Regions from separate parts of the Bradyrhizobium sp. 1200_D9_N1_1 genome, predicted to be linked through region 2. Evidence: predicted binding sites of a transcription regulator. Region 2 holds the regulator's gene; each other region holds the start of a gene.
What was found. The regulator LexA, encoded in region 2, represses DNA repair genes until DNA is damaged. The targets are predictions, from matches to a motif close to TGTTCNNNNTGTGTTCNG.
Positions count from the first base shown of each region.

Region 1: a site for LexA is predicted at 2,300-2,317, ahead of recA (recombinase RecA). Genes of this name have one in related genera too.
Region 3: a site for LexA is predicted at 1,950-1,967, ahead of AB5K84_RS34650 (PA0069 family radical SAM protein). Genes of this name have one in related genera too.

Region 1 covers NZ_CP197226.1:3,655,836-3,660,044, forward strand. Annotated here, with positions in the region: gene AB5K84_RS17455 (DUF6894 family protein) at 69-311, opposite strand; gene AB5K84_RS17460 (hypothetical protein) at 430-627, opposite strand; gene AB5K84_RS17465 (hypothetical protein) at 1,580-1,789, shown strand; gene recA (recombinase RecA) at 2,410-3,498, shown strand; gene AB5K84_RS17475 (hypothetical protein) at 3,603-4,209, shown strand, end outside.
Region 2 covers NZ_CP197226.1:4,625,874-4,630,082, reverse strand. Annotated here, with positions in the region: gene AB5K84_RS22295 (HAD family hydrolase) at 1-158, shown strand, start outside; gene AB5K84_RS22290 (hypothetical protein) at 324-542, shown strand; gene AB5K84_RS22285 (molybdopterin molybdotransferase MoeA) at 766-1,977, shown strand; gene lexA (transcriptional repressor LexA) at 2,153-2,848, shown strand; gene AB5K84_RS22275 (hypothetical protein) at 3,136-3,336, shown strand; gene AB5K84_RS22270 (hypothetical protein) at 3,530-3,961, shown strand; gene AB5K84_RS22265 (GAF domain-containing protein) at 4,184-4,209, shown strand, end outside.
Region 3 covers NZ_CP197226.1:7,254,897-7,259,105, forward strand. Annotated here, with positions in the region: gene AB5K84_RS34640 (ribonuclease HII) at 1-208, opposite strand, end outside; gene AB5K84_RS34645 (VOC family protein) at 285-740, opposite strand; gene AB5K84_RS34650 (PA0069 family radical SAM protein) at 765-1,928, opposite strand; gene AB5K84_RS34655 (phosphoketolase family protein) at 2,139-4,209, shown strand, end outside.

The DNA of each region.
Region 1 (4,209 bases), 970 kb from region 2:
ATCGGAATCAGAGGCGTTGATGCGCAAGTTCTGAGAGCCTCACCGAGAGGCCTCCAACCGAAGCGGTCTCATTGCCGCCTGCTGATATCGAAGACGAACCTGACCTGCATCACAGGGCCATGGGTGTCCCTGACTTCAATCGACATCCTGTGACTTTGCGCGCCTTTGAAGTTTTGCACGGAGTCCCACGAGAGGCCGGCGAGCGCGCGGGCGGCTTCTTCCTGCACCGCGAGCAGGTCTCGCAATTCGAGTCCTTCTTCGTCGGGAACAATCTCGTCCCCGTCGCGCAGGTCGAAGTAATAGATGGCCATCGCAGGCGCTCTCCAGAATGCAGGCGGGAGCGCGCATCTCTCTCAGTCACCGGCGCCTACGGCAGAGCCCCGGCCGGTGATGGGGGACAATGAGTTGGCTGCCAGTTGGTTGCAGCCTTCAATCCGGCGGTTGCAGTCCGGGCGATCTCAGCCACTCGCTGATGTGAGCGCCGATCTCGGCTTGCCGGGCTTTGCGGATTGTACGCTCACGCTCGATGCCTGGTGGAAGCGATCTGGCTTCCGCATGAAGTCGTTGCGCTTGTTCGGCAAGGCGCTCTTCAAGGGACGTGGTGTGCTTGACATGGCGTCGCTGCATGGCGCTGCTCCTTTCCGGAGGAGACGGGAGCGCTGGTGGCGTTCTCATCACCGATCAAAGCCAGGGGGCGCGCGGTGACGGCACAGTCTGACATGTCCGGTACCGGACACATGGTCAATCTTGACCACCTCGGGAAAAGTCAACGAAAGCAAATCAGCCTCCGCGATCTTCAAACCGGCCGCTGAGACCGGCCACTGCCACGGCCTTAATTCGAGGCGAGAGGCTTGGACGGTTCCTTGCCGCTCCTGCCAGCACCAAAATCCGGGTGCTGTCCAATTGGGACACCCGCAATACCGAATTGGGACACCCGAGGGATGCCCCTTTTGAGCAGTCACGACTTCCCGCTAACGGGCATAGGCTGAATTGGCCCACCGGACGGATCCAGCCCCAGTCCGGAGAGCAGGCGGCCCCACCGCGCATCCAGCGAGGCGGGGCCGCTGCATGTTGGGCACTCGCTTGCAAATCCTGACTAAGCCGATTGCCCCATCGCCCGGGGATGGCGCCCTGGTGCATGTTGATGCGCCTGGGCCGGCGGTAGCCTTGGCTGGCCCAGTACCTTGGCCCCAGCTCCCCGTTCCCCTTGAGTTGGGGCCTTTTGCTGTCCGCAAATAAAAACGCCGCCCGCTCAAATATGGCGCGGGCGGCGGCTTTCCAGCCCCAGGGGGGATGATGCAAAACCCCGGTAATCCTTCGTCTGCACACGCCATGCCAAGGTTCATTGTGCCGGAGAAGGACACCCGCGGAGGGGGAATCAGGACCCAATTCGGTTTAATGCCGATCGAACTCCAGAAGGACCCCAACGTCATTCAGCCTGGGACACTGGGGATCAGCGAAGGAGCCGCCGACAAACAGGGCTACTGGCCGCCAACTGAGGCGGCCTTTATTTATTTATTTCCAGGGATCTGAGCAAAACCGAACATGCAGGATCGCCGAAGCGGTTCATGCTGAGGTTATGACCGCAAAAGCGAAAAAGCTCACCCATGAAGAGTTCGCCTCTTTGCTCGCGGTCGGTCATGCGGCTGCAAATAGCGCTGCGCCTGCGATCCCTGCCAAACATCGCGCCCGATTGATCGCGCTAGGCTACATGGTCTTTCTTCAGGGCAGGCTGCGAATGACCACGCCGGGACGAATCCGGATCTATGCCGGGCAACTCGATACCTGAGGCGTGCTTTGCGCCTACGCTGGCTTTGGCGGTTGAAGCCCCGGCGATGTGAGCCACTCGCTCATGTGCGAGCCGATCTCGGCTTGGCGGGCTTTGCGCAGGAGGTCCTCTCGTTGAGGACCATGGGGGAGGGCTTTGGCCCGTTCGCGGAGACGTTTCGCTTCTTCGGAAAGTCGCTCCTCAAGAGGGACGGTTTGCGTGAAACGACGGCGCTGCCTCATGACACAACCTCGTCTTGGTCTTTACGGGTCCTAACCGCAGGGTTTGAGTTCTTGCGAGCTTAATATGCAGTCAGCCTGCCTTCTGTTCCAAAGTGAACGTTTCAGGGTGTTCTTCTGGTGGTCAGGGTGTTCTTCTGGCGGAACGCCCCGGCCCTTATACGCTACACCCATAACGAGTTAATCCAATACGCGCATGAACAGGTTGTGTCCGATCAAGAACAAATTAGGACATTTCCGAATTCAGCTTAGGACACTGGGGGTTAAATACGGACAGTACCGAAATCCGCAAAAGAACATATTGCGAACTAGGAACAAATGGGGTACATTGCTTTTATCGCCGGCCCGCCTCGCCAATCGTTTGTCCCCCTAGCGAATCCTCGCCATAAGGAGCACGACCCAATGTCCGCAACTGCCCTGCGTATCGTCGAAGGATCTTCCATGGACAAGAGTAAAGCTCTGGCCGCCGCGCTCTCCCAGATCGAGCGCCAGTTCGGCAAGGGCTCGGTGATGAAGCTCGGCAAGAACGATCGGTCGATGGACGTCGAGGCGGTGTCCTCCGGTTCCCTCGGGCTCGACATTGCGCTCGGCATCGGCGGCCTGCCGAAGGGGCGCGTCGTGGAAATCTACGGGCCGGAATCCTCGGGCAAGACCACGCTGGCGCTGCACACGGTGGCGGAAGCGCAGAAGAAGGGCGGCATCTGTGCCTTCATCGACGCCGAGCACGCGCTCGACCCGGTCTATGCGCGCAAGCTGGGCGTCAACATCGACGAGCTGCTGATTTCGCAGCCGGACACCGGCGAGCAGGCGCTGGAAATCTGCGACACGCTGGTGCGCTCGGGTGCGGTGGACGTTCTGGTGGTCGATTCGGTCGCGGCGCTGGTGCCGAAGGCCGAGCTCGAGGGCGAGATGGGCGATGCGCTGCCGGGACTTCAAGCGCGGTTGATGAGCCAGGCGCTGCGCAAGCTGACGGCCTCCATCAACAAGTCCCACACCATGGTGATCTTCATCAACCAGATCCGCATGAAGATCGGTGTGATGTATGGCTCACCGGAGACCACCACCGGCGGCAACGCGCTGAAGTTCTACGCCTCCGTCCGCCTCGACATCCGCCGCATCGGCGCGATCAAGGAGCGCGACGAAGTGGTCGGCAACACCACGCGCGTCAAGGTGGTGAAGAACAAGCTGGCGCCGCCCTTCAAGCAGGTCGAGTTCGACATCATGTACGGCGAGGGCGTTTCCAAGATGGGCGAGATCCTCGATCTCGGCGTCAAGGCCGGCATCGTCGAAAAGTCCGGCGCCTGGTTCTCCTATGACAGCCAGCGCCTCGGCCAGGGCCGCGAGAACTCGAAAGCGTTCCTGAAGGCCAACCCCGACATCACCGCCAAGATCGAGACCGCGATCCGCCAGAACTCCGGCCTGATCGCCGAGCAGATTCTGGCCGGCACCCCTGAGCGCGACGCCGACGGCGAGGAGCCGGCGGACGAGTAAGTCTTAACGCGGAGAGTTTTTCGCGAGGAGCGGGCACTGAGGACGTTGAGTTGCCGACGTCTTCGGGGCCCGTTTCGTTTTGCGTGGGGGCGGGCGCATCGACGATGAAGCGTATGATCCTGACCAGTTCGTCCGGCGTCGGTCTCACCTACGCGGACCGCGCCGACATGGTTGTTCCGCTCATCTTTCGGTTCGTGTCGGGGCCGCTGCCGACGTCGCATCACCTCCAGACCTATCTCACGGGAGGCTCTTTCAGAGGCGATCCGGAGGTGCGTTGGTCCGATCTTGTTGCCCGGTCTCCCGACACTGGTCTCGCGCACAAGGAGCTCCCGCTGGTTTGGTTCTGCGAGACCTATGGCGTCGAGCTCATCGAGCTGTGGTTTGATCCCAGCCCGAACAATCAATTGCAGTTGGTCTGGATCCTCGATTATCTCCGCGCCGAACCCTACATGGCCGAGCGCCTGAAATTGCGACTGGTCGATTTCGATTTGCTCGGAGCAGACGTCGCGGGGCTTCGCGAGCGTACCGTGCGGGCGCTCGATGTGACGGAGCGCGACTTCGAGGTCGCCCGCATGGCTTGGGAGGCCTACCGGGCGCCAACGCCGGAGTTCTGTTCCGGATTGCTCGGCAGGGATTTCCCCAGGCTACCCTTCCTGAAGCCGGCGATGGAAGAATTGCTGGCAGAACTGCCGTCACCAATCACCGGACTGG
Region 2 (4,209 bases):
ACCATGTCGTGGCGGCCATCGGTGTGCCCGCCAGGCGCATCGTGTTCTTCGACGACCTCGCCGAAAACGTCGAGGGAGCGCGGGCGCGCGGATTGACCGCGGTGCATGTGACCTCGCCCCGCGATGTCGGCGACGCGCTCGAGGCGCTGGGAATCTGATCGAGACGCATCGGCCGGCGGGTGAAACCGGGGAGCTCCCGGAACCGATCTGGCCGAGATGAGGAACCAAATCGCTTTGTACATTTTTATACAGAGTTCCGGGAACGGAATGCCCGCTTCCGGACTCTTGAGTCCGTTGGGACTTCTACAGACGGACGTATCATCGTGTTGGGCAAGACCTACCTCACCAAACAAGCCTCTCTTCTGCTCGAATTCGCCAGAACGACTTCGGATTCTGACCTCTCCGCCAAGCTGATCAGCAAGGCCGCCGACCTGAAATCCCAGGCCGATCCGCTGCCCGACAAGGATCAAGGCCCCAAGCCCCCTGACGTGGCTCCCGACGTGGCGCCGGACCTCCGTCCGGACCGCCAGACCGGTCGTTGACCGATGCTGGCCGTGGCTCCCGTCATTGTCGTCCTTGCCATGGCCACGCTCGTTCCCGTCTTTCTCGTCCGTCAGATCATGCCGCGGCAGAGCTGACGGTCCCTCATGACTGGACGGATCAAGCAGGATAAATCCTGATCCGGTCCCATTTTGCTTCATCGCCCGCGCTCGGCTAGAACTCTTGCCGCCCATTCGTCCAGACTTTCCGAGCAGGAGTTTCGCCGTGGCCTTGATGCCGGTTTCTGACGCGCTCGCCGCGGTGCTGGCCGGCGCGGAGCCGCTGCCTGAAGAGATGATTCCCCTCGACGAGGCCTACCACCGCGTGCTCGCGCGCGACGTCGCGGCGCGGCGTACCCAGCCGCCCGAGGCGATGTCGGCCATGGACGGCTACGCCGTGCGCGCAGCCGATGCGGCCAGGGTCGACGCGCAGCTCACCATGATCGGCGAGGTCGCGGCGGGCCGGCCGTTCGCGGGAGCGGTCAGCGCCGGCGAAGCGGTGCGAATCTTCACCGGCGGCGTCGTTCCCGCCGGAGCGGACGCGGTCGTGATCCAGGAGGATACGGTCGCCGAGGGCAAGCGCATCACAATCAAGGAAGCCGCTATCGCCGGTCGGCACATCCGGCCCGCCGGCGTCGACTTCCGCGAGGGCGACGTGCTCCTGCGCAAGGGAACCCGGCTCACCGAGCGCGACCTCGCGCTCGCCGCCGGGATGAACCATCCAGACCTGCCCATCCGCCGCCGTCCGAAGGTCGCGATCCTCGCCACCGGCGACGAGCTGGTGATGCCGGGCACCACGCCGGGCCCCGGCCAGATCGTCTATTCCAACGGCTATGCCCTGCACGCCCTCGCCCGCCAGGAGGGCGCAGATACCATCGACCTCGGCGTTGCCGCCGATACGCTGGAGGCCACCACAGCCGGCATCCGCCGTGCCCGAGAGAGCGGCGCCGACATCCTGATCACGATCGGCGGCGCCTCGGTCGGCGACCACGATCTGGTCCAGCAGGCGCTGAAGGCCGAAGGCATTGCGATGGCGTTCTGGAAGATCGCGATGCGGCCGGGCAAGCCGATGATGCACGGCCGGCTAGGGGCGATGGGGGTGATCGGCCTGCCCGGCAATCCCGTGTCGTCCTATGTGTGCGGCTTCCTGTTCATGGTGCCGTTGATTCGCGCCCTGTCGGGCCGCGCCGTGATTCACCATCGTCGCGAGCGCGCCGTGCTCGGCCGCGATGTTGGCGCCAATGACCAGCGCGAGGACTATCTTCGTGCGCGCCTGGAGCGGCGCGACGACGGCATGCTTGTCGCCCTTCCCGTCAATCATCAGGATTCCTCGCTGCTTGCGAATCTCGCTGCGGCGCAGGCACTTCTCGTGCGCGCGCCGTTCGCGCCGAAGGCCGAGGCAGGCGCGCCTTGCGAGGTGCTGCGACTGCCCGCCTGAACGCACTGGTCCTGCGCGTTCCGCGAACTTTGTCGCGTTCACGGTAAATTAAGCAGTTGCGGAACACATATCGAACATATAGTGTCCGTTCATGATTTGTTTCGAGCATCTGGCGGCTCGCCGCTGAATTCACCGTCTCGGAATCGAACGACATCAACCGGGGGATTTGGTCGAGATGTTAACGCGCAAACAATACGAGCTTCTGCGATTCATCAGCGAGCGTTTGAAGGAAAGCGGTGTGCCGCCCTCCTTCGACGAGATGAAGGACGCGCTCGACCTGCGCTCGAAGTCGGGCATCCATCGCCTGATCACCGCACTGGAGGAGCGCGGCTTCATCCGGCGCCTGCCCAACCGGGCCCGCGCGATCGAGGTGATCAAGCTGCCCGAGCTGCAGGCCGCCGCTGGCAACCGCCGTGGCTTCACGCCGAGCGTCATCGAGGGCAATCTCGGCAAGGTGCGAGCGAGCTCCAGCGCGGACGAGGGCGAACGCCCCGTTGCGGTGCCGGTGATGGGCCGCATCGCGGCCGGCACGCCGATCGAAGCGTTGCAGACCCGCAGCCACACCATCAGCGTACCGCCCGACATGCTCGGCTCGGGCGAGCACTACGCGCTCGAAGTGCGCGGCGACTCGATGGTCGAAGCCGGCATCCTCGACGGCGACATGGCGCTGATCCAGCGCAATGAGAGCGCCGACACCGGCGACATCGTGGTGGCGCTGATCGACGACGAGGAAGCGACGCTGAAGCGCTTCCGCCGCCGCGGCGCCTCGATCGCGCTCGAGCCCGCCAATGCGGCCTATGAGGTCCGCATCCTGCCGCCCAACCGGGTGAAGATTCAGGGCAAGCTGATCGGCCTGTACCGGAAGTACTGAGTGTGATCCGGACTGGAGGGCCGCGTTAGCGCAAAGTGCGCAGCGGTTTTCCCTCGCGACAAGCGCAGGACGCGCTTGCGCGGAGATCATGCTCAAGCAATCACCTAAAGCGCGCCCCGCCGGTTGGCGACCCGCGCGTTGACGATTGGAGCGGACGATTGTCCGCTCCGGCTGGATAGTCTTTCTGGTTTTGCTCAGATTATCCGGCCCCCCGCTAGCGCTACATCCTCGCCACGCCGCACGAAGCCCTCATCGCTTCGTGGCCCTGGAGAGCGAGGAGACAATCAATGCGCAAGATCGTTTTGAGCACCGTCACGGTGGCGCTGTTCGTAGCATCCGCGTCGCAAGCCTTCGCCGCACAGTCGCACCATGTCCGCAAGGCAACGCAGACGACGAGCGAGCAATTGCGCAATGCCCGCAACGCCGTCGCGCAGCCGTCGCAACCCGCCTGGCAATATTCGGGCTGGTCGGCACCTGCTGGTCGCTGACGGAGACGCACGCCAAATGCACGGAAGCGGTTTTTGTTCCTGAGGCATTTGAAAAAGATATTGTGATGGCAGCCTGCGGACCCAAGCCGCAGATTTGCCTACAACCAAGAAGACGCTAACATGCTTCCACTCTGATAGAGGCCAGTGCCTCCGAAGGAGGCGCGGGTCGCTATCCCTGAATGAGGAGCACCCGATGTGTGACTACAGCCTGCATGCCGTCGCGACGCGTCCCGCACAAGTCGGCGAGACGATCGTCACGACCACCTTCCGCGGCACCTCGACGCGCGGCTTCGCCTCCGAGGCCGACATGTCCGTCGCGGTCTGCCTGCTGCCGGGAACGGAGCTCGCCTTCGCCGACAACGTCCGCTACGACAATCGCTGGATCTGGACGCGCACCATCAACTCCCGCGTCGGCAAGTTCGGCAAGATCGATCCGCACATTCCCGATCGCCATCATGACGCGATCGAATTCCCCGACGGCAAATACGTACTCGTGACGCAACTCGTCGAAGGCCAGCGCGCGACCGTGCTGCAATTGCCGGTGACCCAGCCGGCCGGCGAGCGTGAACACAAGCCGGAGATCATCGCTGACAGGCCGACGATCACACGCCTGCCGATCGGCTGATGTACCTCCCCCCGGCGCAGAGGTCGGGGCCGGGATTGAAATTGCCATCGCCGGCCGTGGCCGGCGAGATGGTATGATTTGCGTCTTCCGGAATCTTCCGCCGAGATCAGGCTCGCACCTGCCCATCGCACGAAGTTTGCGCGGCCCTGCCTGAATTTTGAACGTCCGTTCCGCGGCCAGATCGCCGATGCTGTCAAAGGCTTGAGGCGGCGGACACGTTCGATGAAAACCTTCATTCGCGTCGTTGA
Region 3 (4,209 bases), 2.6 Mb from region 2:
GGTCGGGGTCGAGAATCACTGCGGCCGCCACCACGGGACCTGCGAGCGGCCCGCGGCCGGCCTCGTCGCAGCCCGCAACCGGCCAGATGCCGCGCTTGATCAGCGCGCGCTCGCGGCGGAAGCTCGCCTTGACGGGCGCGGCCTCCTTTACAGCAGCCTTCTTTGGCGCGTCCTTGGCCGGTCTTTTGGCGGATTTATCCCGAATCATGGCGGGGATCGTGCGCAAGCGGCCCTGCTTGCGCAACCGGGAACCCCTCGCAATTCCCGTTATTCAGGCGAGCCGCCTACTCGGCCAGATGCACCCGCCGGTCCTCACCGACCTCGATGCCCGGCGCGACCACGACCTCCCAGGGATGGCCGTCGGGGTCGGCGAAATAGCCGGAATAACCGCCATAGTCGGTCTCGTGCGCCGCTTTCAGCAGCGCGGCGCCCTTGTCGACAGCGAAGGCCAGCACCGCATCGACCTCCTCGCGCGTGGCGCAGTTCCAGGCGAGCGTGATGCCGCGGAAATTCGTCGGCCTGGGCTTATCCGGCAAGACCGCGTCGGCCGCGAGCTGGCCCCAGTGAAACAGGGCGAGCACCGGACCGCCGGTATCGTAGAAGGCGACGGCCTCGCCGGTCGCCTTCAGCCGGCGCGAAAAGCCGAGGGTATCATAGAACGCGATGCTGGCGCGGATGTCGCTCACACCCAGCGTGATGACCGTGAGCCGCGGCACCGGGGGCGGCAGTTCCTTACTCATGACACACCTCGTTCGCCTCGGCTCCTAGAACAGGCTGAGCTGATCGCCGTTCCGCTTCGGCCGCGCGAAGTGATCCATCGTCAGTTTTGCGCGACGCTTGTTGAGCCCCAGCCTGTCGCAGGCGATCTCGAAGCGGCGGCCGATGGTCCAGGCCATCGGGCCGGTGCCCTTCATGCGCTCGCCCCATTTCGCGTCGTAGTCGCGGCCGCCGCGCATGTCGCGGATCAACGTGAAGACGTGGCGATAGCGGTCCGGATAGTTCGCCATCAGCCATTCGCGGAAGAGGTCGCGCACCTCCAGCGGCAGCCGCAGCAGCACGTAGGAGGCTTCCTTGACGCCGGCATGGGCGGCCGCATCGAGAATTCGCTCGATCTCGGAATCGTTCAGCGCGGGAATCACTGGCGCGACCATCACGGTGGTGGGAATGCCGGCATCGGAGAGCTGCTTCAGCGCCTCCAACCGCTTCGGCGGCGTCGAGGCCCGCGGCTCCATGGTGCGCGCCAGCTTTGGATCGAGCGAAGTCACCGAGATCGCGACCTTGGCGAGGTTGCGCTTGGCCATGCGCGAGAGAATGTCGATGTCACGCACCACCAGCGCCGATTTGGTGACGATGCCGACGGGATGACCAGCGCGCTCCAGCACCTCCAGGATGCCGCGCATGATTTTGCGCTCGCGCTCGATCGGCTGATAGGGATCGGTGTTGGTGCCGATCGCGATCATCCGCGGCTCATAGCCTGCTGCTGCGAGCTCCTTCTCGAGCAGCGCCGGGGCCTCCGGCTTGACGAACAGTTTTGACTCGAAGTCGAGCCCGGGCGACAGGCCGAGATAGGCATGGGTCGGCCGCGCGAAGCAGTAGACGCAGCCGTGCTCGCAGCCGCGATAGGGGTTGATCGAGCGGTCGAAGCCGATATCGGGCGAATCGTTGCGGGTGATCACCTTGCGCGAGGTGTCGACCGCGACCGTGGTCTTGAACGGCGGCAGCTCTTCCAGGCTCTGCCAGCCGTCGTCGAAGGCGACGCGCGCCTCGGCCTCATAGCGGCCGCTGGCGTTGGACTGCGCGCCCCGCCCCCGCCTGCGCTGCTTGTCGATGGCGACAGCGAGCTCGGGGAAATCAGAAGGCGCACCCGCCGGCTCGGAGGGCGCCGTGACCGGCGGGTGCTTGAGAGCATGAGAGGATGCTGGACTCATGAAGCCAAGATAGCACGCCAAAGGAACAAATCAAGAACAAGAACAAAAAACGTGAAAACAACCCCATGCACAGTAGAGGCGCCCAAACTTCGGGCGCCTGCCTTTGACCTCACGCAACATCGCCGTCACCACGATCTCGTTTGATGCCGCGAAGGATCGATCGCGCCGGAACTCGGTTGGTGACGATCCCGGGTGAAGGTCGGCAGGAACATGACAAATCAACAACAATCGGCCGCCGCGAGCAGCGACCTCGATCTCCTTGATCGCTACTGGCGCGCCGCCAACTACCTCTCCGTCGGGCAGATCTACCTGCTCGACAACCCCCTGCTGCGCGAACCGCTGCGGGCCGAGCACATCAAGCCGCGTTTGCTCGGCCATTGGGGCACGACGCCCGGCTTGAACTTCATCTACGCCCATCTCAACCGCGTCATCCGAGCGCTGGACCTCAACGTGCTCTATGTCTGTGGTCCCGGCCATGGCGGCCCGGGCATGGTCGCCAACACTTATCTCGAAGGCAGCTACAGCGAGATCTATCCTAACATCGCGCGCGATGCGGACGGATTGCGCAAGCTATTCCGGCAGTTCTCCTTCCCCGGCGGCATCCCGAGCCACGCCGCGCCGGAGACGCCCGGCTCGATCCACGAAGGCGGCGAGCTCGGCTACGCGCTGGTGCACGCCTATGGCGCGGCGCTCGACAATCCCGACCTGGTCGTCGCCTGCGTCGTCGGCGACGGCGAGGCCGAAACCGGCCCGCTCGCGGCGTCCTGGCACTCCAACAAGTTCCTGAACCCGGCGCATGACGGCGCGGTGCTGCCGATCCTGCACCTGAACGGCTACAAGATTGCCAACCCGACCGTGCTCGGACGAATGTCTGACAGCGAGATCCGCGATCTCTTCCGCGGGTTCGGCCACGAGCCCCTGTTCGTCGAGGGCGACGATCCCAAATTGATGCACCGGATCATGGCGGATGCGCTCGACGTCGCATTCGCCAGCATCCGCTCGATCCAGCAGCACGCCCGCGACGGGCGCAAAAATATCGAGCGGCCACGCTGGCCGATGATCGTGCTGCGCAGCCCGAAGGGCTGGACCGGTCCGAAGGAAGTCGACGGCAAGAAGGTCGAAGGTTTTTGGCGCGCGCATCAGGTGCCGGTCGCAAGCTGCCGCGAGAACCCTGCGCATCTGAAGGTGCTCGAAGACTGGATGCGCAGCTACGAGCCGGAGAAACTGTTCGACGCGAGCGGCGCGCTCGTCCCCGAGCTCCAGGCGCTGGCACCCGAGGGCAATCGCCGCATGGGCGCCAATCCGCATGCCAATGGCGGGTTGCTGAAGAAGGAGCTGAAGCTGCCGGACTTCCGCAGCTTTGCCGTCGAAGTGCCGCAGCCCGGCGCCGTCACGGGAGAAGCGACGCGCGAGCTCGGCAGATTTTTGCGCGACGTCATTCGCCTCAACGCGCAAGAGCGCAATTTCCGCATCATGGGCCCGGACGAGACGGCATCAAATCGGCTAGATGCGGTGTTCGAGACGACCGAACGTGTCTGGATGGAGCCGATCGAGCCTTACGACGTGCATCTTGCGCAGGACGGCCGCGTGATGGAGGTGTTGAGCGAGCATCTCTGCCAGGGCTGGTTGGAGGGCTATCTGCTCACCGGACGCCACGGCTTCTTCTCCTGCTACGAGGCCTTCATCCACATCGTGGATTCCATGTTCAACCAGCACGCCAAATGGCTGAAGGTGACGCGGCATCTGCCGTGGCGGCGGCCGATCGCCTCGCTCAATTATCTGTTGACCTCGCATGTCTGGCGCCAGGACCATAACGGCTTCAGTCATCAGGACCCCGGCTTCGTCGACCTCGTCGCCAACAAGAAGGCCGACATCGTTCGCATCTACTTCCCGCCCGATGCCAACACGCTGCTGTGGATCGCCGACCATTGCCTGCGGACGTACAACCGCATCAACGTGATCGTCGCCGGCAAGCAGCCGGCGCCGCAATGGCTGTCGATGCAGGACGCCGCCACGCATTGCGATGTCGGCATCGGCATCTGGACCTGGGCGGGCACGGAAGACGCGGGTGGCGAGCCCGATGTGGTGATGGCCTGTGCCGGCGACGTGCCGACATTGGAGACGCTTGCCGCCGTCGACCTGCTGCGCAAGGCGCTGCCGGATCTGAATATCCGCGTCGTCAACGTCGTCGACCTGATGACGCTGCAGCCGCAGGACCAGCATCCGCACGGCCTGTCCGACCGCGACTTCGACAGCCTGTTCACGCGCGACAAGCCGGTGA